Regions from separate parts of the Pseudomonas allokribbensis genome, predicted to be linked through region 1. Evidence: riboswitches for the same ligand, from Rfam matches in the RefSeq annotation. Region 1 holds a riboswitch; each other region holds the start of a gene.
The links. Region 1 has a riboswitch for cobalamin ahead of IF199_RS16720 (CbtB domain-containing protein). Riboswitches for the same ligand answer to the same signal wherever they lie in the genome.
Positions count from the first base shown of each region.

Region 1 (6,608 bases):
GGCGGTTATCTGGCCCGACGCTATGGGATCAACCCGTATTTGATGTTATTTGTCTGTGCGCTGGCCATCGGAGACGCTTCATGGCTGAGCTGCGAATGGGTAGAGAAACGCAGCTATCCGAGGCTTAAAGCCCGGATTGACGGCGAACCTGGCGCTTGGCCGATTTGCGAACTATTCCTACGTAAATACTAGGACTTTGTGCCGCGCGCCGATTGGCGTAAACTCCGCCTCAAGCCTGCGAGGAGTTTCCATGACCGCTATTACCATTACCGACGCCGCCCATGATTACCTGGCCGATCTGCTTTCCAAGCAGAACACCCCGGGTATCGGCATCCGCGTCTTCATCACCCAGCCTGGCACCCAGTACGCCGAAACCTGCATTGCCTATTGCAAGCCGGGCGAAGAGAAACCTGAAGACACAGCGCTGGGGCTGAAAAGCTTCACCGCCTACATCGACTCGTTCAGCGAAGCGTTCCTCGACGATGCTGTCGTCGACTACGCCACCGACCGCATGGGCGGCCAGCTGACCATCAAGGCACCGAACGCCAAAGTACCGATGGTCAACGCCGACAGCCCGGTCAACGAGCGCATCAACTATTACCTGCAAACCGAAATCAACCCGGGGCTGGCCAGCCACGGCGGTCAGGTCAGCCTGATCGATGTGGTTGAAGACGGCATTGCCGTGCTGCAGTTCGGCGGCGGTTGCCAGGGCTGCGGCCAGGCGGACGTAACCCTGAAGGAAGGCATCGAGCGCACCTTGCTCGAGCGCATTCCGGAGCTCAAGGGCGTTCGCGACGTGACCGACCACACGCAGAAAGAAAACGCCTACTACTAAGGCGTTCGCTGCGGCATAAAAAAAACGGCGCCCCGTGAGCGCCGTTTTTTTATGGTCGATACAAATGCGCATGCCCCGCGCGATACAGCGACGATTCGCTGAAATGATCGCTGCCCAACACCCGCCCGACCAGAATCAGTGCCGTACGCCGAAACCCCTTGGCGGCTACTTTCGCGGCAATATCCTCCAGCGTCCCGATCACCCAGTCCTGATCCGGCCACGTCGCCCGGTGGATCACCGCGATCGGGCAGTCTGCACCATAGTGCGGCAGCAGTTCGGCGAGGATTTTCTCCAGATGATTGACCCCCAAATGAATCGCCATGGTCGCCCCGTGCTGCGCGAGGTTACCCAGTTCTTCCCCGGCGGGCATCGCGGTCTTGTCCGCGTAACGGGTCAGGATCACGCTTTGCGAGATGTCCGGCAAAGTGAGTTCGGCGCCCAACAACGCCGCGCAGGCAGCAGTGGCGGTTACGCCGGGGACAATCTCGAACGGGATGTCCAGCTCGCGCAGATAACGGATCTGCTCGCCGATGGCGCCATACAGGCTCGGATCGCCCGAATGCACCCGCGCCACGTCCAGGCCCTTGGCGTTGGCGGTCTTGATCAGATCGATGATCTGTTCCAGATGCAGTTCGGCGCTGTTGACCACGGTTTCAGCCGAATGACCGTCCAGCACCGCCGCCGGCACCAGCGAACCTGCATAGATGATCACCGGGCAGCTGCGAATCAGTCGCTGACCTTTGACAGTGATCAATTCCGGGTCGCCGGGGCCGGCGCCGATGAAGTAAACGGTCATCGTTGGATCCTGTGAAAGTAGGGCAGGTCGAGGCTTCAAGAGCAGTTCAGATGAAGAATGCTCATGATCGAAAGCGGGGATTATCGGGAATTTACGCCGCGCCGGCCAATGCCAGGGTTGCCTGGGCGTATTTTTGTCTGGAAATCAGCAGTTTTGCCGGGGCCTGGATCAGTTGTTCGGCAAGCGCCAGTGCGGCGCTTTCCGCCACGCCGTAGCAACCGGTGCGTTCGAAAGCGATCTGCGAATGGTGACTCAGGCGTTGCTGATAACTGGCCAGTTCTTCGCTGCTGAAATACAGCAGCGGCAGCGCCAGTTGTGCCGCCAGTTCCTGCAGGCCGGGTTCGTCGCGTTTCAGGTCGATACTGGCCAGGGCCTTGACCGCTTCGAGTTCGATGCGATGCGCCTGCAGGGCCTGGTCGAGCAAGGCGCGCAGCGTACTGGCCGGGCAGCCGCGCTGGCAGCCCAGGCCGACCACAAAGGTCGGCACTGCGCTGTCATCGGTCATGCGTGGTATTGACCATCGCTTTTGCGGCGGAACAACCAGGCGCTGATCAGGCCCAGAGCCAGCCAGAACGCCACGTTGGTCAACTGCGAAGCGATTTTAAATTGAGCTTCCAGTGCTTCCGGCGCGAGCATCGAGTGCACTTCCGGTTGCGGGGCGCCGATCACGTGTGGCACAGCGAGAATCGCCACGCCGAGGATCTTGAGCAACCAGTTGCCACCGAACGCGATCAACGCCAGGCCGACAGCGGTCGACGCGGCGGTGCCGATCCACCACATCTGGCGCGACGCCAGGTCTGCAGCGGCGGTGCCCGGCAGCTCAGGCGGCAGGCCCAGTGTCGGTGCGAGTACGAAAGTCGCATAACCGGCCAGACCCCAGAGCAGGCCTTGCGATGTCTTGGTCGGCGCACGCAGGGTGTACAGACCGGCCAGCATCAGGGCGAAACCCACGGCCACGACCAGATTGCCACCGGTAGTGGACACAACGCGCTGCCAGCCGTCTTCCGGCTCCCAGGCTTCGGCATCGTGGGTATGGGCGGCGGTGCCGGCGGCGTGTTCGTGAACGGCGGCAACCGGCTCGGCTTTCTCGAAGGTCTCTGCCTGAAGAATCAGCGGCGACACCCAGAAGCTTTGCAGCAACGTCAGGAGCAGGGCGGCCAGAAGGCCGGTGAAACCTGCGGTCTGCGCAATACGCTTGATCATGTCGTCGGGTCTCAGTGGCACGGGAACGCGGCGCTGTGGCGGGTATCGTGAGCGGCGTTGTGAACCGCTTCGATGTGCGAGAAACCGGCGAAATAGACCAGGCTGGCACCCAGGATCGACGCGAAGATCGCAGCGGTCAGGCGTTGGCTCAGGGTGGTGGTGCTGGAGATTTTGTCCGTGTTGCTGCCGGTGCTGCTGATGATCGACATGGCGCTTCCCTCTGGAGTGTCAGCGGGTGAACGGTGCGCATGAAAACCCCTGCGAGTCGGGCACGCAGAGGTTCGAACAGCGCCCGCCCACCGCGGGTTTGTTATGTTCAGTGACGCAAGATGCGTACTGTGTGTTGCGGGCCGGTCTCCGGGCTCACGAGGGGTGGCTGTCTGCCGACCTGCAAGCGTCACCTTCCCATGCCTGGGGGCACAGTGGATCTGACGCTTCGCTCGCTTACCGTTGCGGGGGCAGCACCGGACTGACATGGCTTTAGAGTAAAGCACATGATTCACCGGTTTCCCGTTTCACCCTTTGCAGGGCACCCGTAACAAGTTGTGTAGGAGACCATGGGCTGGGGTTTTTAGTCAATTGAATGGGTGGGGTGGGTTTGGATAGGGGGGGCATATCCGTTGCTTCGGGTGCTGCCGCTGGCGGTTTCGCTCTTACAGCGAGTCACTTTTGACAAACGCCCGGAATGCCGGCCCAGCCAAAAGTAACCAAAAGGTCTTGGCCCCGGCGTACGGCACTTCGCTTAGGCTCAGTGTTCCCTCGCTACGGTGTCCATCAGGGGGCATCGCCTCCGGTTTGCTTCGCTGCACCTCCTCTCGATGTATGCGGCTTCGCCGCACGGCGCTGCGCGCCTACCCCCTGATGAACACCTCCGCTCGGCCTGCCGAAGGGGCAAAAAATCAAAAGCCAGAGCCAGAGCAAAAGCCAGATCAAAAGCCCCTCACCACGATGAGCGTTAGCTCAAGTACCGCTTTTGATCGCAAGGTCCGTCGGTAGGCTGAGTGGAGGGATTGATCCGGGGGTGGGAGCGCAGCGACCGTTTGGCGAAGCCAAACACATCGAGAGGAGGTGCAGCGAAGCAAACCGTAGGCGATGCGCCCGGATCGATCCCGGAGCGAAGGAACCCGAGCGACAGCGAGGGCCGTACGTCAGGGCGCAGACTTTTTGGTTACTTTTGAGGCGTTTGTCAAAAGTGACCCGCCGTAAGGGCGGAACCCTAAGTGGCCATAACCGCAGCAACGGATATGCCCCCAATCCAAACATTGACCGGTCAACACACGATGCGTAGCCTTGCGCTTTCGAGGTTCTTCGGCCCACGCCGAAGCTAAGAAGGGAACGCGGTCCAAGCCGCGGCTGCCCCCGCAACTGTGAACGGTGCTGTTCGCTGCCACGCCACTGCCAACTCAATCCAGAGCCAGCGGGAAGGCGCAGCGAATACCGGGCCCAAGGCCTGAACACCGTCAGCCAGGAGACCTGCCTCGTCACAGATTCTCACTTTCAACCGGGCGGGGTGATCCGGTGGCGAACTCTCCAGGCACGCACTTGCGTTGCCGGTCTCGTCCCGTATGCCCGCCACCTTGCCAAAGGGCATCCGATGAAAACACTGGCCAAACTCCCCGTCACCATCGTCACCGGTTTCCTCGGCTCGGGTAAAACCACCTTGCTGCGGCACATGCTCGACAACGCTCAGGGCCGTCGTATCGCGGTGATCGTCAACGAGTTTGGCGAGCTGGGCATCGACGGTGAAATCCTCAAGCAGTGCACCATCGGCTGCACCGAAGAAGAAGCCACCGGCCGCGTCTACGAACTGGCCAACGGCTGCCTGTGCTGCACGGTTCAGGAAGAGTTCTTCCCGGTGATGCGCGAACTGGTGGCCCGTCGCGGCGACCTCGACCACATCCTGATCGAAACTTCGGGCCTGGCTCTGCCAAAACCGCTGGTGCAAGCCTTCCAGTGGCCGGAAATCCGTAGTGCCTGCACCGTTGACGCGGTGATCACCGTGGTCGACAGCCCGGCCGTGGCCGCCGGCACCTTCGCCGCGTTCCCGGATCAGGTTGACGCCCAGCGCAAACTCGACCCGAACCTGGACCACGAATCGCCGCTGCACGAACTGTTCGCCGACCAACTGGCCAGCGCCGACCTGGTAATCCTCAACAAGGCCGACCAGACCAGCCCTGAAGACCTCGCTCGCGTACGCCTGGAAGTCGCCGAAGAGCTGCCGCCAGCGGTGAAAATCATCGAAGCCAGCAACGGTCGCCTGCCGCTGGACGTGCTGATCGGTCTCGGTGCCGGTTCCGAAGAGCACATCGACAGCCGCCACAGCCATCACGATCACCACCACGGTGAAGGCGATGATGATCATGACGACCACGATCACGATGCTTTCGATTCGATCTCCATCGAACTGCCGCAAGCCGACGAAAGCTTGTTGCTCGATGCGCTGACGCAACTGGTGGTTCAGCATGGCATCCTGCGGGTCAAAGGCTTCGCGGCGATCCCGAACAAGCCGATGCGTCTGCTGATCCAGGGCGTGGGTACGCGTTTCGACAAGCACTTCGACCGTCAGTGGGGCGCCGATGAGGCACGTGTGACGCGTCTGGTGTTGATCGGCCAGGAACTGGACGCGGCCAAGCTCGAAGCGCAATTGCGCGCCGCGCTCAGCGTTTAAGCCATGCACCTGCTCAGGACCCAGCCCGGCGGTTTCGTGTCGGATGACAACATTGCCGACCTAGGACAAACCCCCGCCGAGCTGGTGATCCTGTGCAGCGGCGACTCCAGCCTTGCGCTGCTCGCCGAAGCCGCGCAGCAGCTGCCCGAAGATTACCCGAGCGTGCGGCTGGCCAACCCGATGCAGGTGCAGAACCATGCGTCGGTCGACCTGTACGTCGATGAAGTGCTGCGTCATGCCAAGGTCATTCTGATTTCGCTGCATGGCGGCATCGCTTATTGGCGTTATGGCGTCGAGCGGCTGGTCGAGTTGTCCGAACGCGGTGTGCAGGTGATTCTGGTGCCGGGCGATGACCGTCCCGACCCGGAACTCAGCGACTTGAGCACCGTTGTCGCCGAGGATCGTGACCGGCTCTGGCAGTTTCTTCGTCAGGGCGGCATGGGCAATGCGCTGGACTTCTTCCGCTGTCTGGCCAATCGCTGGCTGGCGCGGGATTACGTGTGGGGCGAGCCGCAAACGCTGCCGCGCACGGCGATTTACCACCCAAACAAAAACACCGCCGCACTGAGCGACTGGCAAGCCGATTGGCTGCCCGGTCAACCGGTCGCGGCGGTGTTGTTTTACCGCTCGCATTTGCAAGCGGCCAACACGGCGTTTATCGACGTGTTCTGCCAACGGTTGCAGGCTGCCGGACTCAATCCGCTGCCGATCGCCGTGGCCAGTTTGAAAGAGACCGGTTGCCTGTCGGTGGTCGAGGACTGGCTGGATGAGGTCGAGGCCTCGGTGATTCTGAACACCACCGGTTTCGCCCAGTCCAGCCCGGAAGCGCCGCATCTGCGGCCGTTCCGTCGCAACATTCCGGTGATACAGGCGATCTGCGCCCAGGACAACGAGCCAGGTTGGCGTGACAGCGAGCAGGGCCTCGGCCCTCGGGATCTGGCGATGCACATCGCATTGCCGGAGCTGGACGGTAGGATTATCAGCCGACCGATCAGCTTCAAGGATCTGGCGTGGCGCAGCGAGCGCAGTCAGTCCGATGTCGTGTGTTATCGGGCCCAACCCGAGCGCATGGATTTTGTGGCCGAACTGGCGCGGCGCTGGGTCGA
Region 1 covers NZ_CP062252.1:3,680,524-3,687,131, reverse strand. Annotated here, with positions in the region: partial or broken gene IF199_RS30510 (acyltransferase family protein) at 1-192, shown strand, start outside; gene nfuA (Fe-S biogenesis protein NfuA) at 251-835, shown strand; gene cobM (precorrin-4 C(11)-methyltransferase) at 885-1,631, opposite strand; gene IF199_RS16730 (cobalamin biosynthesis protein) at 1,723-2,136, opposite strand; gene IF199_RS16725 (CbtA family protein) at 2,133-2,834, opposite strand; gene IF199_RS16720 (CbtB domain-containing protein) at 2,846-3,043, opposite strand; cobalamin riboswitch at 3,166-3,386, opposite strand; cobalamin riboswitch at 4,119-4,329, shown strand; gene cobW (cobalamin biosynthesis protein CobW) at 4,429-5,502, shown strand; gene cobN (cobaltochelatase subunit CobN) at 5,506-6,608, shown strand, end outside.

Region 2 (6,608 bases), 750 kb from region 1:
CCGTCACCAGTTGTTCCTGGTTGAACGCCAGATTGCGGCCGCTGGGATTCGGCAGAACCCACACTGCCGCGCCGCCAAACGGGGTGTTTTGCAGCCCCCATTCAATCGACTTTTTCCCGGACAACCCGGCATAGGCAGCCTTGCCGAGAAACGCCACGAAGCGCGGCGAATACCGGGCGATCTTGCGTTCGAAATTCGCAGCGGCGGCGGTGAATTCGTCCGCCGATAACTGATCCGCCCGGGCCGTCGCCCGCTCGACCACCGCAGTCAACCCGCAGTGAAATTGCAGGATCGAGCGATCGTTTTCCGGGCTCACCTCGTGGGGCGTGAACCCGGCCAGGTGCAGCGTGCGCCAGAAGCGATTGCTTCGCCCGGCGAAGTGATGCCCCTGCTCCGCCGCCAGCAAGCCGGGATTGATCCCGCAGAACACCACGGACAGGCCTTCGGTCAGGATGTCTTCAAGCCCCATGTGTCTTCCCCATTTGCTACATCCCGCCGAAGGCCGGCATTCGATCCGCCCGGCAACTGGCCCACGGAATAACCTCAAAACTGTAACTGTTAACCGCGCAGATCATGAGCGAAATTATGGCCATTTCCCGCCCTCATGAAGTGAGCGAAAACCTTGGAACTGACCCTCACCACCCTCCTCGTCACCTTCGCCGGCGTGTTCCTGATCTGCTTCATGAAGGGGGCGTTCGGCGGTGGTTTTGCGATTGTCGGGATTCCGTTGCTGTCGTTGGTGATGGACCCGATCACGGCTGGCGGGCTGTTGGCGCCGCTGTTTGTCGCCATGGACTTGTTCAGTCTGCGCTACTGGAAGCCTTCAACCTGGTCAAAACCGGATCTGCGCCTGCTGGTACCAGGACTGGTCGTCGGCATCGGCCTGGGTTATCTGCTTTTTCGGGTGCTGGATCACCGAGCGATCGCCATCGTAATGGCGGTGGTCACCCTGCTGTTTGTCGGTTTGTGGTTCAAGGCGGGTGGAGAAGTCCGCGTGAAGCCGCGCTCATCGCCCAAAGCGCTGGCCGCCGGCCTTACATCGGGCATCACGACCATGGTCGCGCACTCCGGCGGGCCGCCGCTGGCAATCTATCTGTTGCCGCTGGGCCTGAGCAAACAGATGTATGCCGGAACGACCAGCCTGTTTTTCACGGTCGGCAATCTGCTTAAAGCCGTACCCTGGCTGCTGCTGGCCAAACCCAGCGGCAACGTCCTGACGCTGATGTTCGTCAGCCTGCTCGCCGTACCCAGCGGGGTCTGGCTGGGCTGGCGGCTGCACGCCAGACTGGATCAGCGCCAGATGTACCGCGCCTGTTATGGCTTGCTGGTAGTCACGGCGCTGAAACTGTTGTGGGATGGTGTCGAGGGATACATGGCCTGAGTGAACTCCCAGGCCAGACCCGGCTTACTTGAACACCGGCACGGCAGCCGACCCGTCCGACTGTTTGAGATACTCACGCAACCGCCCACCGATTTCCGCAATCTTCGCCTCACCCTCTCGCAAGGCTTGCGGGTTGGTGTGCACGGAGTAGTTTCCCAGCGCCAGGTCATAGGGATGTGGTTGCGCCGAGCCGATCACGAACACCGTGCCTTCGCGCATGGCCTTTAGCGTCACGGCGCCGTTGCCAGGTTCGAAGACCGCCATTTCACCCGCGCTGACCAGATCCGGCGCCGCCAGCAATCCACGGCTGACACTCAGCCATAACGACTCGTGACCTTCGGGTGGGGTGTACGTCCAGGATTCCCCGGCACCCAGCGTGACCAACAAGTAATTCATTCCCGCAGGCGCTCTAACCGGGCTCTGGACACCTTGGTGCAAGCCGAGAATCACCCGCGCCGGCCCCACTTCAGGCATCGCGCCGGACTCAAGGTATTGGCTGTCGACACTGGCGTTTTCCAGCTCTGGAGGCAGCGCCACCCACAGTTGAAAGCCCTGAACCCGCTCCGAAGTACCCACCGACATTTCCTTGCCGTGCCAGACACCGCCGCCCGCCCGCATCCACTCCACGCCGCCGTAATCAATCATGCCCTTGCCCGATTCGGCGTCCTCGAATCGCAAGTTGCCCTCGGTAATCACCGTGACGGTGGCAATCCCCGAGTGCGGGTGCATCGGCATGCCGTGAATGAACGAAGCCTCGCCTTCAAACAGATCGAGAAACACGAACGGCTTGATCAGATGCCCCAGATCCGAAGGGCTCATCAGTCGCACGATCGCGCCATGCCCACTGCCGCTGGTGCGATAACGGATTGCTCGGAGGGTATGGGTCTCACGGGTATAGCCAGAAAGTTGCTGCTGAACGGTCATGATGATTACTCGGTTCTGTCGCGGGGTACGGCCAACAAAAAATGCTGAAACGCGGTGAAGGAACCTGTCCTTCACCGCGCTCGGGCATCAACCGCGGCGAGCGTCGAGGCTGAAGCGGCCGGCGCCGAAAGCCACGACCTGCAACAGGCCACCGGCCATGGCGATGTTCTTGAAGAAGTGGATGAATTGGTTCTGGTCAGCCAGTGCACTGTGGAAGGCCAGTGCGGTGAACACGCTGAACGCAGCCAGCACAGCGGCGACGGTGCGGGTGCGGTATCCGGCGATCAGCGCCAGGCCACCACCGACTTCAACGATGATCGCCACTGCCAGTGCCACTTGTGGAAGCGGCAGGCCCACCGAGCCGATGTAACCGATCATCATCGCCGGCGCGGCGAGTTTGGAAAAACCGGAGAGAATGAAAATCACGCTGAGCAATACGCGGCCGATCAAGGCAGCCGAAGCTTGTTTGGTGTCGGAAGCGTTCTGTTCAGAAGCCTGTGTTTGAGCGATGTTTGCAGAAGTAGCCATGGGAGTATTTCCTTCAATGGGGTCCGGTTCGACTTGAACCGTCCGGATGAAGAAATGTTGCGCCTCGGCAGCTCATCTGAATAGCCGACTAATTTAGATCATTACGTTCGATAAAATAGGTAAGCTGCATATTCCACGGTAACGCGCCCATGGCGACTCAAGGACACAGGCATGATCTCCGATCCAGGCACACCGACACTCGATCAACTGCGCGTATTCCTGACCGTCGTCGAAGTCGGCAGTTTTGCGGCCGCTGCGCGCAAGCTTCACCGGGCGACGTCGGTGATCAGCTACTCGATCGCCAACCTTGAGATGCAATTGGGCGTCACCCTGTTTGATCGTGAAACCACCCGCAAACCGCAACTGACCGACGCCGGCCGCACCGTGCTGGCCGAAGCCCGGACCATCGCCAACGGCGTGCATGGCTTGAGGGCCAAAGTCAAAGGCCTCCTTCAGGGACTTGAAGCCGAAGTGCATGTGGTGCTCGACGTCATGCTGCCCGCCGAGCGCGTGGTGGATGCGCTGAAATCCTTTCGGGAAGAATTCCCCACCGTCGCCTTGCACCTGCACATGGAAGCACTCGGCGCCGTGACTGAACGGGTGATCAATCGCGGCGCGGTGGTCGGCGTCAGCGGGCCCATGAACGACGGCATCAACGGCATCGAAAGAATCGGCATCGGCAGCGTCGAGCTGATTCCGGTGGCAGCGCCAAATCATCCGCTGGCTTCGGGCGAAGCCAACGTTCCCGGTGCCGGACGTGAGCATACGCAACTGGTGCTGTCCGATCGCTCACGCCTGACCAAAGACAGGGAGTTCGCCGTGCTGAGCAACCGCACCTGGCGCCTGGCGGACCTGGGTGCCAAACACATGTTGCTGCGCGAGGGCATCGGCTGGGGGAATATGCCGAAGCCGATGATTCAGGAGGATCTGGACAGCGGCCGACTGGTACAGCTGGATTTGTCGGAGTACGCCAGCGGGCAATACACCTTCGATGCGATCTACCGTACCGATGTGCCACCGGGCCCGGCGGCGCGGTGGTTGATCGAGCGCTTCGTTCAGCAGAACACGCACGAGGCTTGACCCGGAAAGTTGACGAGCGGTCATCCGAATGTTCAGATGCCGCCCTGTTTCAGGTGTCCCATGCCGCCGTGCATGGGGTGAAACGGGAAACCGGTACGTTCTTTTCGAACAAGTCCGGTGCTGCCCCCGCAACGGTAGGCGCGTGATGCTTTCGACACACCACTGTGGCCAGACGGCCATGGGAAGGTGAAAGCGTCCATACGCGCGAGCCCGGAGACCGGCCTGAAATTCTGTTTGGCAAACTCCTGCGGTGGGCGGGCATGGGCCGGTGTCGGCGTGTGCGCGATGCCTTCTCCTGCATGCTCTTCTGCGAAGATCCTTTCGAGAAGACAATGATTCGACCTTTCAACACTCCGGCTCCATCCCTGTTGCTTGGCTGTCTGTTCAGCCCCCTGTTGCTGGCGGACGACGCGCCGCTCGAACTCACTCAGCAAATCGTTTCCGCACCGTCCGTGGAGTCCACGACCGTGGCCGACATGGCGCAGTTCGGCAGCAAGGTCGAGATCGTCACCCGCGAGCAGATCGAACGTGCCGGCCCCAGCGCCGATGTCACCCGCGTGATGCAGATGTTCATTCCCGGCCTGTACGTCGCGCCGAAAAACGGCCCGTTCGACTACGGCACCTATTCCCTGCTGGGCGGGCGCAACGATGACACGCTGATCCTGCTCGACGGCGTGCGTCTGAACAATCGCCTGTACGGCGGCCTGTACCTGGACACCCTGCCGGCCAACGCCATCGAACGCATCGAAGTGCTCAAGGGCGGGCAGAGCCTGCTGTTCGGCACTCAGGCCGTGTCCGGCGTGATCAATATCGTCACCCGCAGCCCGCAAAGCCGCAAAGCCTCCGGCGAAGTGAACATGGGCGTGGATACCTTCGGTGGCACCACCGAGGATGCGCGGGTCGAGAACATCTTCACCAACGGTTTCGGCGATCTGGGCTTGCTGGCCTACGTCAGTCATAACGTTTCGGATGGCTATCAGCCGTTTCGCAATCGCGACATCAAGAACGACAGCAACAAGAAGCGCGCCTACGAAGTCACCACCTTCGGCGGCAAGGCGATTCAGTCCTTTGGCGACGATGCGCGGATGGAATTGTTCTACCAATACGCCGACGCCAACCTCGACTTCGCCCGCCCGGTCGACAACCACAAGACCACCAACGACCGCGTCCAGCAGATCGCCACGGCGACCTTCGAACAGAACATCAACGAGCGCCTGAGCTACTTCGTCAAAGGCCACATCAACGACTGGGATACCCGCTACACGCGCATCAACAACACCGCCAATGGCGGCACCAGAACCATCAATCACAACGACTACTGGGGCTTCACCGACTGGGGCGTGCAGGCCGAAGGCAAAGCCGAATTGCCCGGCGGCCATGTGCTGGTGTTCGGGACGGACAACCAGTGGTTCAAAGGCCAGGACGATGTGCTGATCATCGACAATGACAAGGCTGAAGCCCACGCGCTCTATACTCAACTGCGCCCGCAGATCGACGCCCTGCCCGACTGGCATCCGAGCATCGGTATTCGTCACGAAGCCATGAGCGGCGGCGACAGCGCCACGGTCGGCATGCTTACTTCGCTGTATGACCTCAATGAACACTGGGCACTGCGCGGCCAGTACGGCACTGCCTACAAACTGCCGAACGCCGAGCAGTTGTTCGTCAACGAACCGGGCGACGAGTTGGGCAACCGCAACCTGAAACCGGAGAAAAGCCGTAACGCCGAACTGGGTCTCGACTACAAAGGCCTGCTGCTCGATCGCGAATTCAGCGCCAGCGTCACCCTGTTCAAACGCAAGATCGACGACCTGATCACCCTCGACGACATCCAATGGGTCAACGGCCAGGGGCGGATCCAGATGCGCGGTTTCGAGGCGGACGCGAAACTGGCGCTCAACGAGCAATGGAGCCTGCAAGCGGACATGACTCGCAACCTCACCGAATCGCGCGCCGGGGTGACGCTGAACGATGTGCCGAGCTTCTTCGCCCGCTCGCGCATCGGTTACGAGTCGGTTGACCGGATGTGGGGCGCCGGCGGTGCGATCCGCTATATCCGCGATGTGATCAGCTCGAAACAGGTCGAGTACGGCCATTACTCCGTGGTGGACGCCGACGCTTATCGCTACCTGGACGGCGCGCACCAGCACCGACTGAGCCTGCTGGTGGAAAACCTGTTCGACCGCGATTACGTCACCAGCCGCTCGAACAACGTCGACAACCTCGGACGGCCGTTCACCTCCGAAGCCCGCTACACGTACCGTTTCTGATGGCTGAAATCAAAACCATCGACGGCGTCGACACGCACCCGGACTGGTCGCACGTTCCCGCCCATGCCCGCCACGTGTTCCTCTGCACCGGCCCGCGCTGCACCCAGCGCGGCGCCTTGCAGATATGGAAAACCCTGCGTCGACACTTGCTGGCGCATGACCGCATCGAGACACCGGGCGGGGTTTTGCTGACCCGCACGCACTGTCAGTTCCCGTGCAACCTGGGGCCGGTCATGACGGTGTACCCGGAAGCCTGCTGGTATGGCGTGCGCAGCCACGCGGATGCGCAACGGCTGGTCGAAGTGCACCTGGTGGGCGGTGAAGTGGTCGAGGATCTGTTGATCAAGGAGCGCTCATGAGAAGGCTGTGTTTGCTGGTGGGCGCCCTGCTCTGTGCTTCGCTGGTTTTGGCTGATAGCTACCGCA
Region 2 covers NZ_CP062252.1:2,932,105-2,938,712, reverse strand. Annotated here, with positions in the region: gene mug (G/U mismatch-specific DNA glycosylase) at 1-469, opposite strand, end outside; gene IF199_RS13400 (sulfite exporter TauE/SafE family protein) at 623-1,381, shown strand; gene IF199_RS13395 (pirin family protein) at 1,406-2,305, opposite strand; gene IF199_RS13390 (DoxX family protein) at 2,393-2,833, opposite strand; gene IF199_RS13385 (LysR family transcriptional regulator) at 3,005-3,913, shown strand; cobalamin riboswitch at 3,948-4,153, shown strand; gene IF199_RS13380 (TonB-dependent receptor plug domain-containing protein) at 4,246-6,183, shown strand; gene IF199_RS13375 ((2Fe-2S) ferredoxin domain-containing protein) at 6,183-6,542, shown strand; gene IF199_RS13370 (ABC transporter substrate-binding protein) at 6,539-6,608, shown strand, end outside.
Region 2: linked by a shared signal. The riboswitch ahead of IF199_RS13380 (TonB-dependent receptor plug domain-containing protein) and the one ahead of IF199_RS16720 (CbtB domain-containing protein) in region 1 are both predicted to bind cobalamin.

Region 3 (6,608 bases), 1.8 Mb from region 1:
AAAGCGTTCTCGTCCTTGTCGAGGAAGCCGGTCAGCACGTCCACTGGCGTTCCGCTCGGTTTGCCTGCGGCAAACGGGACGAAGATCACCTTGTAGCCACTGTGCGGCTTGCGATTCCACGAGCCATGCTGGCCGATGAACGCGCCCTCCTTGAATTGTGCTGGCAACGCGTTGCCCTCGGCGAACGTCAGCCCCAGTGAGGCGGTATGCGGGCCTACGGCGTAGTCGGGAGCGATGGCCTTGGCCACCATCTCTGGCTGTTGTGGTTCGACGCGGACATCGACATGCTGGCCGTAATAGCTGAATGGCCAGCCATAAAACCCGCCGTCCTTGACCGAGGTGATGTAGTCCGGCACCAGGTCGCTGCCGATCTCGTCCCGTTCGTTCACCGCTGTCCACAGCGCGCCGCTTTTGGGTTCCCAGGCCAGACCGTTGGGATTGCGAATGCCCGAGGCGAAAATCCGATGGTTGCCGGTCGCGCGGTCCACTTCCCAGATTGCCGCCCGACCTTCTTCCTGATCCAGGCCATTCTCGCCGACGTTACTGTTCGAGCCGACGGTGACGTACAGCTTGCTGCCGTCCTTGCTGGCAATGACGTTCTTGGTCCAGTGGTGGTTGAGCGGGCCACCCGGCAGATCCACGACCTTGATCGGCTGGCTCTTGATCTCGGTTGTGCCGGGTTCGTAGTGAAAGCGCAGCAAACGGTCGGTGTCGGCAACATACAGATCGTTGCCGACCAGCGTCATGCCGAACGGTGAGTTGAGGTTTTGCAGAAACACCGTGCGCGTTTCCGCCACGCCATCGTGATCGGCGTCACGCAGCAGGGTAATGCGATTCGGGCTGGGAACCCCGGCGCCCGCACGGCCCATGACTTTTTTCATCACCCAGCCGCGTATGCCTTTGCCATCGTCCGGTTTCGGCGGGGCATTGGTTTCCGCCACCAACACATCGCCATTGGGCAGCACGTAGAGCCAGCGCGGGTGATCGAGGTTTTCGGCAAACGCCGCCACCTGAGTGCCTGCCGCTGGTGTCGGTTTCGTGCCGGCCGGCCAGCCGATCGCCGGGGCGATGTTCACCGTCGGGATCAGGGTCTTGTTCGGTTCGGGCAGTTTGGGGGACGGGCCGGTGCCGTCCGAGACTTGCAGGCTGGAGGATTCACCACAGGCGGTGAGCCCTCCGGCGAGTGCGATGACGAAAACGAGCTGGGGCTTGCGCATTACTGATCTTCCCTATGAATGCATTCCTAATCATAGAGAAGTGCGCAAGCCCGATGGTTCCACCCCTCAGCCGCGAGCTTCCTTGAACAGCACGGCAATGCCGGGGTGGTAGTTGCCGGCCTCGCTGCGCAATTTGCGATAGGCGTAGGGGAAATACCAGGCGACGGCGCAGGTGTGTTCCTTTTGCAGGTCGTCGACCATGTCCTGCAGTTCTTCGGGGCTGGCGCTGTGTTGGGCTTTCTGTGGGGCGACGAACAGGCAGCCGAGCTTGAGATCGCTGGCGTAGCTGATGCGCTTGGCGTCGCTGGTGATATCGGCCAGGGCCTGGGTCAGATTCAGGCTGTTGACGCGCGGCCAGCGTTGCGTCGCCTGGATGTAGGCGCGATCTTCGGCGCCGGCCAGGAACAGGTCGGCGCGGGCATTGCGCTCGCCTTCCTCGTTCTGCTTGCGGGTGGCGGTGTCGCGCAGGGTGACCAGTTCGGCCATCCACGCGGCGGCGGACAACAGGCCGAGGTTGGCTTTTTCGTCGTGCCAGTACGGCGTGTCGTTGTCGCCGCGCACGGCGTTGTAGCGGTCGATACAGTCAAACCAGCGTTCCAGCACCGGGCGCAGGAATTCCAGCCGCGGATTGCTGATGATCATGCCTTGCATGGTGCTCTCCCTTGTTATTGTGATGTGCTCTCTGCATTCAAAAAGCATGGCTCTTTGATATCACTGCTGACAGTGTGGCACAAGATTGGCGTCAGATAATTGATCGACGGCAGTTATTCGCTTTCAGGGGGCCTCTTCATTTGACGCTCCACCCCCAACCCTCTAACCTTCGCGGCTTGTTTCAGGTGCTCTGTGACCGCTGTCGACAGAGTGAAACAGGGAAGTCGGTGAGGATGGTCTTCAAGCGAAGAACCATCACGATCCCGGCGCTGCCCCCGCAACGGTAAATGAGTAAAAGCTGCGTCCGATGCCACTGCTGCAAAGCGGGAAGGCGCGCAGCCAGGCCAAGGCCGCTCATGAGCCCGGAGACCGGCCTGATCCATCCAGCGGCATCACGGTGGGCGATGCCAGGCTTGTTGCCGTCTATTCTTGTGCCTGCCCGCCGTTATCCAGCCTCAACGGAGAGCTCCCCCATGACTGATTCCCCCGAACGCGACGAGCGCCATCTGGCGCGCATGCAGCGCAAAAAAGCCGTGATCGACGAGCGCATCGCCAATTCGCCAGACGAATGCGGCCTGGTGCTGGTGCTGACCGGCAATGGCAAAGGCAAAAGCAGCTCGGCGTTCGGCATGCTCGCCCGCGCCATGGGCCACGGCATGCAGTGCGGCGTGGTGCAGTTCATCAAGGGCCGCAACAGCACCGGGGAGGAGCTGTTCTTCCGCCGCTTCCCCGAGCAGGTACGTTTTCATGTGATGGGCGAAGGTTTCACCTGGGAAACCCAGGATCGCCAGCGCGACATCGCCGCTGCCGAAGCTGCATGGGAAGTGTCCCGCGAACTGCTGCGTGATCCGTCGATCGGTCTGGTGGTGCTCGATGAGCTGAACATCGCTCTCAAGCACGGTTACCTCGATCTGGATCAGGTGCTCAGCGATCTGCAGGCCCGTCCGCCGATGCAGCATGTGATCGTCACCGGCCGCGCTGCCAAGCCGGAAATGATCGAGATGGGCGACACCGTCACCGAAATGGGCATGATCAAACACGCCTTCCAGGCCGGTATCAAAGCGCAGAAAGGCGTCGAACTTTGAATCAACCACGTCACTGCCCGGCGGTATTGATCGCCGCGCCGGCCTCCGGCCAGGGCAAGACCACTGTCACCGCCGCGCTGGCCCGTCTGCACCGCAATCAGGGGCGCAAGGTTCGCGTATTCAAATGCGGCCCGGATTTTCTCGACCCGATGATCCTCGAGCGCGCCAGCGGTGCGCCGGTCTATCAACTGGACATGTGGATGGTCGGCGAGCAGGAAAGTCGACGTCTGTTGTGGGAAGCCGCCGCTGAAGCCGATCTGATCCTGATCGAAGGCGTGATGGGCTTGTTCGACGGCACACCGTCGAGCGCCGACCTGGCGCGGCATTTCGGCGTGCCGGTACTCGGCGTGATCGATGGCACGGCCATGGCCCAGACCTTCGGCGCCTTGGCGCTGGGTCTGGCGCGCTACCAGCCGGACCTGCCGTTCGCCGGCGTGCTGGCCAACCGCGTCGGCACCGTGCGCCATGCGCAGTTGCTCGAAGGCAGCCTCACTGAAGGTCTGCGCTGGTACGGCGCGTTGTCCCGGGAAACCGGGATAGAACTGCCAAGTCGCCATCTCGGTCTGGTGCAGGCCAGCGAACTCAATGACCTCGATGTGCGCCTCGACGCCGCCGCCGAAGCGCTGGCCAGCACTTGCGAGGTAGCGCTGCCACCGGCCGTCGAATTCGCCGCGCCTGAAATCGTCAAGACCGAAAGACTGCTCGAAGGCGTGCGGATTGCCGTCGCCCGTGACGAGGCGTTTGCCTTCACCTATGGCGCCAGTCTCGATCTGTTGCGGGCGATGGGCGCGGAGCTGAGTTTCTTCTCGCCGATCCGCGATACGCAATTGCCCGAGGCCGACAGCTTGTACCTGCCCGGCGGTTATCCGGAATTGCATCACGTTGCCTTGTCGCAGAACGCCTCCATGCTCGACGCGATCCGCGCGCATCACGCCGCCGGCAAACCGCTGCTAGCCGAGTGCGGCGGCATGCTGTATTTGCTCGATTCGTTGACCGATGTCGAAGGCACCCGCGCCGGACTGGTCGGTTTGCTCAATGGCGATGCGGTGATGCAAAAACGTCTGGCGGCGCTGGCTCTGCAATCGGTCGAACTGCCGGAAGGCTTGCTGCGCGGTCACACCTATCACCATTCCCTGACCACCACCGAACTGACACCCATTGCCCGTGGCCACAGCCCCAATGGCGGGCGCGGTGCCGAAGCGGTGTATCGGGAAGGGCGGATGACCGCCTCGTACGTGCACTTTTACTTCCCGTCGAATCCGTCGGCGATTGCCGCACTGTTGGTGCCATGACCGACAACGCATTCACTGAAGCCGAGCGCGAAGCGGTCTATCGCGCCATCGCCGAACGCCGCGACATGCGCCACTTCAGCGGCGGCACGGTCGAGCCTGAATTGCTGCGCCGATTGCTTGAAGCCGCACATCAGGCACCGAGCGTCGGTCTGATGCAGCCATGGCGCTTCATCCGTATCAGCGACCGCGCGCTGCGTGGCCAGATCCAGAACCTTGTTGAAGAAGAACGCGTACGCACCGCCGAGGCCCTCGGCGAGCGCAGTGACGAGTTCATGAAGCTCAAGGTCGAAGGCATCAACGACTGTGCGGAAGTGCTGGTCGCAGCCTTGATGGACGATCGCGAGCGACACATTTTTGGCCGCCGCACGCTGCCGGAAATGGACATGGCCTCATTGTCCTGCGCGATCCAGAACCTGTGGCTGGCGGCGCGCGCCGAAGGCCTGGGCATGGGCTGGGTGTCGCTGTTCGAACCGCAGGCGCTGGCCGATCTGCTGAAACTGCCGGCCGGGGCCAAGCCGCTGGCGGTTCTGTGTCTGGGACCGGTCAAGGAATTCTATCCGGCGCCGATGCTGGTACTCGAAGGGTGGGCGCAGGCGCGTCCGCTCAATGAGCTGCTGTATGAAAATTTCTGGGGAGTGAGTCAATGAGTATGGCGTTGTTGAGTGTCGCCGCGGTCGCGCTGGATGCGCTGCTGGGTGAACCGAAACGCTGGCATCCGCTGGTGGCGTTCGGCAATTTCGCCGGGCGCATCGAGCAACGTTTCAATAGCGGTGGTCGCGGCTGGCGCAGCCATGGCGTCACCGCGTGGGTGATCGCGGTGCTGCCGCTGACCCTGCTGGCCACGGCATTGTCCTGGGCGCCGTATGTGGGCTGGGTGGTCGAGATTCTCGCGCTGTATTGCGCCCTCGGCATGCGCAGTCTCGGCGAGCACGTCGAGCCGGTGGCCAAGGCCCTGCGCAGCGATGATCTGGAAGAAGCGCGCAAACGCGTGGGTTATCTGGTCAGCCGTCAGACCAGTGAACTGGACAGCACCGCTGTCGCCCGCGCCGCCACTGAATCGGTACTGGAGAACGGCAGCGATGCCGTGTTCGCCGCACTGTTCTGGTTTGTCGTGGCCGGTGCGCCGGGCGTGGTGCTCTATCGTCTGAGCAATACGCTCGACGCGATGTGGGGCTATCGCAACGAACGCTTCGAGCGTTTCGGCTGGGCGGCGGCGAAGATCGACGACGTCCTCAACTACATTCCTGCGCGGCTGGTGGCGTTGACCTACGCGCTGCTGGGCAAGACCCGACTGGCGCTGAAATGCTGGCGCACCCAGGCGCCGAAATGGGACAGCCCGAACGCAGGCCCGGTGATGGCTGCCGGTGCGGGTGCGCTGGGCGTCGAGTTGGGCGGGCCGGCGATCTATCACGGCGAGCTGCACGAGCGTCCGCAACTGGGCGAAGGCACGCCAGCCGACGCCGATTCCATCGATCGCGGCTGGCAATTGGTCCAGCGCGGGGTATGGTTATGGCTGCTGATTCTCTGCGTGGGGGCTGAATTCTATGCTTGAGCACGGTGGCCGGCTGCGCAGGGCGGCGCTCGAATACGGCATCGCTGAAGAAGACTGGCTCGACTTGTCCACTGGCCTCGCGCCATGGCCGTTTCCGGTTCCGGACATTCCGCTGCGGGCGTGGGCGCGCTTGCCGGAAACCGATGACGGCCTGGAGCAGGCGGCGTGCGACTACTACGGTGCCGCGCAAGTGTTGCCGGTGGCCGGTTCGCAGATGGCCATTCAGTTGCTGCCGCGTTTGCGCCGGGCCGGCAAGGTCGGCGTGTTGTCGCCGTGTTATGCCGAGCATGCCGAAGCCTGGCGGCGCAGTGGTTACATCGTGCGCGAAGTGCTGGAGCAGGAAGTCGATTTCTTCCTCGACAGCCTCGATGTGTTGGTGGTGGTCAACCCGAACAACCCCACCGGCCTGAGCCTGACCCCGGCGCGCTTGCTCGACTGGCATGCGCGGCTGGCCCAGCGCGGTGGCTGGCTGGTGGTCGACGAAGCGTTCATGGACAACACGCCGCAGTTGAGCCTGGCTCCGCATGCGCATCAGGTCGGACTGATCGTGTTGCGTTCGTTCGGCAAGTTTTTCGGCCTGGCCGGTGTGCGGCTGGGGTTCGTGCTGGCCGAGCGCAAGTTGCTCCGGTTGCTGGCCGAGCAGGTCGGACCCTGGGCCGTCAGCGGGCCGACCCGCGTGTTGGGTCAAACCTGCCTGCAAGACACCGAAGGTCATACCCGCCAGCGGATCCGCAGTGACGAGGTCAGTGAACGGCTGGCTGCGCTGCTCGAACGCTACGGCTTCAAACCTCAGGGTGGTTGCGCGCTGTTT
Region 3 covers NZ_CP062252.1:1,853,827-1,860,434, forward strand. Annotated here, with positions in the region: gene IF199_RS08535 (PQQ-dependent sugar dehydrogenase) at 1-1,217, opposite strand, end outside; gene IF199_RS08540 (hypothetical protein) at 1,284-1,868, opposite strand; cobalamin riboswitch at 2,035-2,260, shown strand; gene cobO (cob(I)yrinic acid a,c-diamide adenosyltransferase) at 2,342-2,953, shown strand; gene IF199_RS08550 (cobyrinic acid a,c-diamide synthase CobB) at 2,950-4,245, shown strand; gene bluB (5,6-dimethylbenzimidazole synthase) at 4,242-4,892, shown strand; gene cbiB (adenosylcobinamide-phosphate synthase CbiB) at 4,889-5,797, shown strand; gene cobD (threonine-phosphate decarboxylase CobD) at 5,790-6,608, shown strand, end outside.
Region 3: linked by a shared signal. The riboswitch ahead of cobO (cob(I)yrinic acid a,c-diamide adenosyltransferase) and the one ahead of IF199_RS16720 (CbtB domain-containing protein) in region 1 are both predicted to bind cobalamin.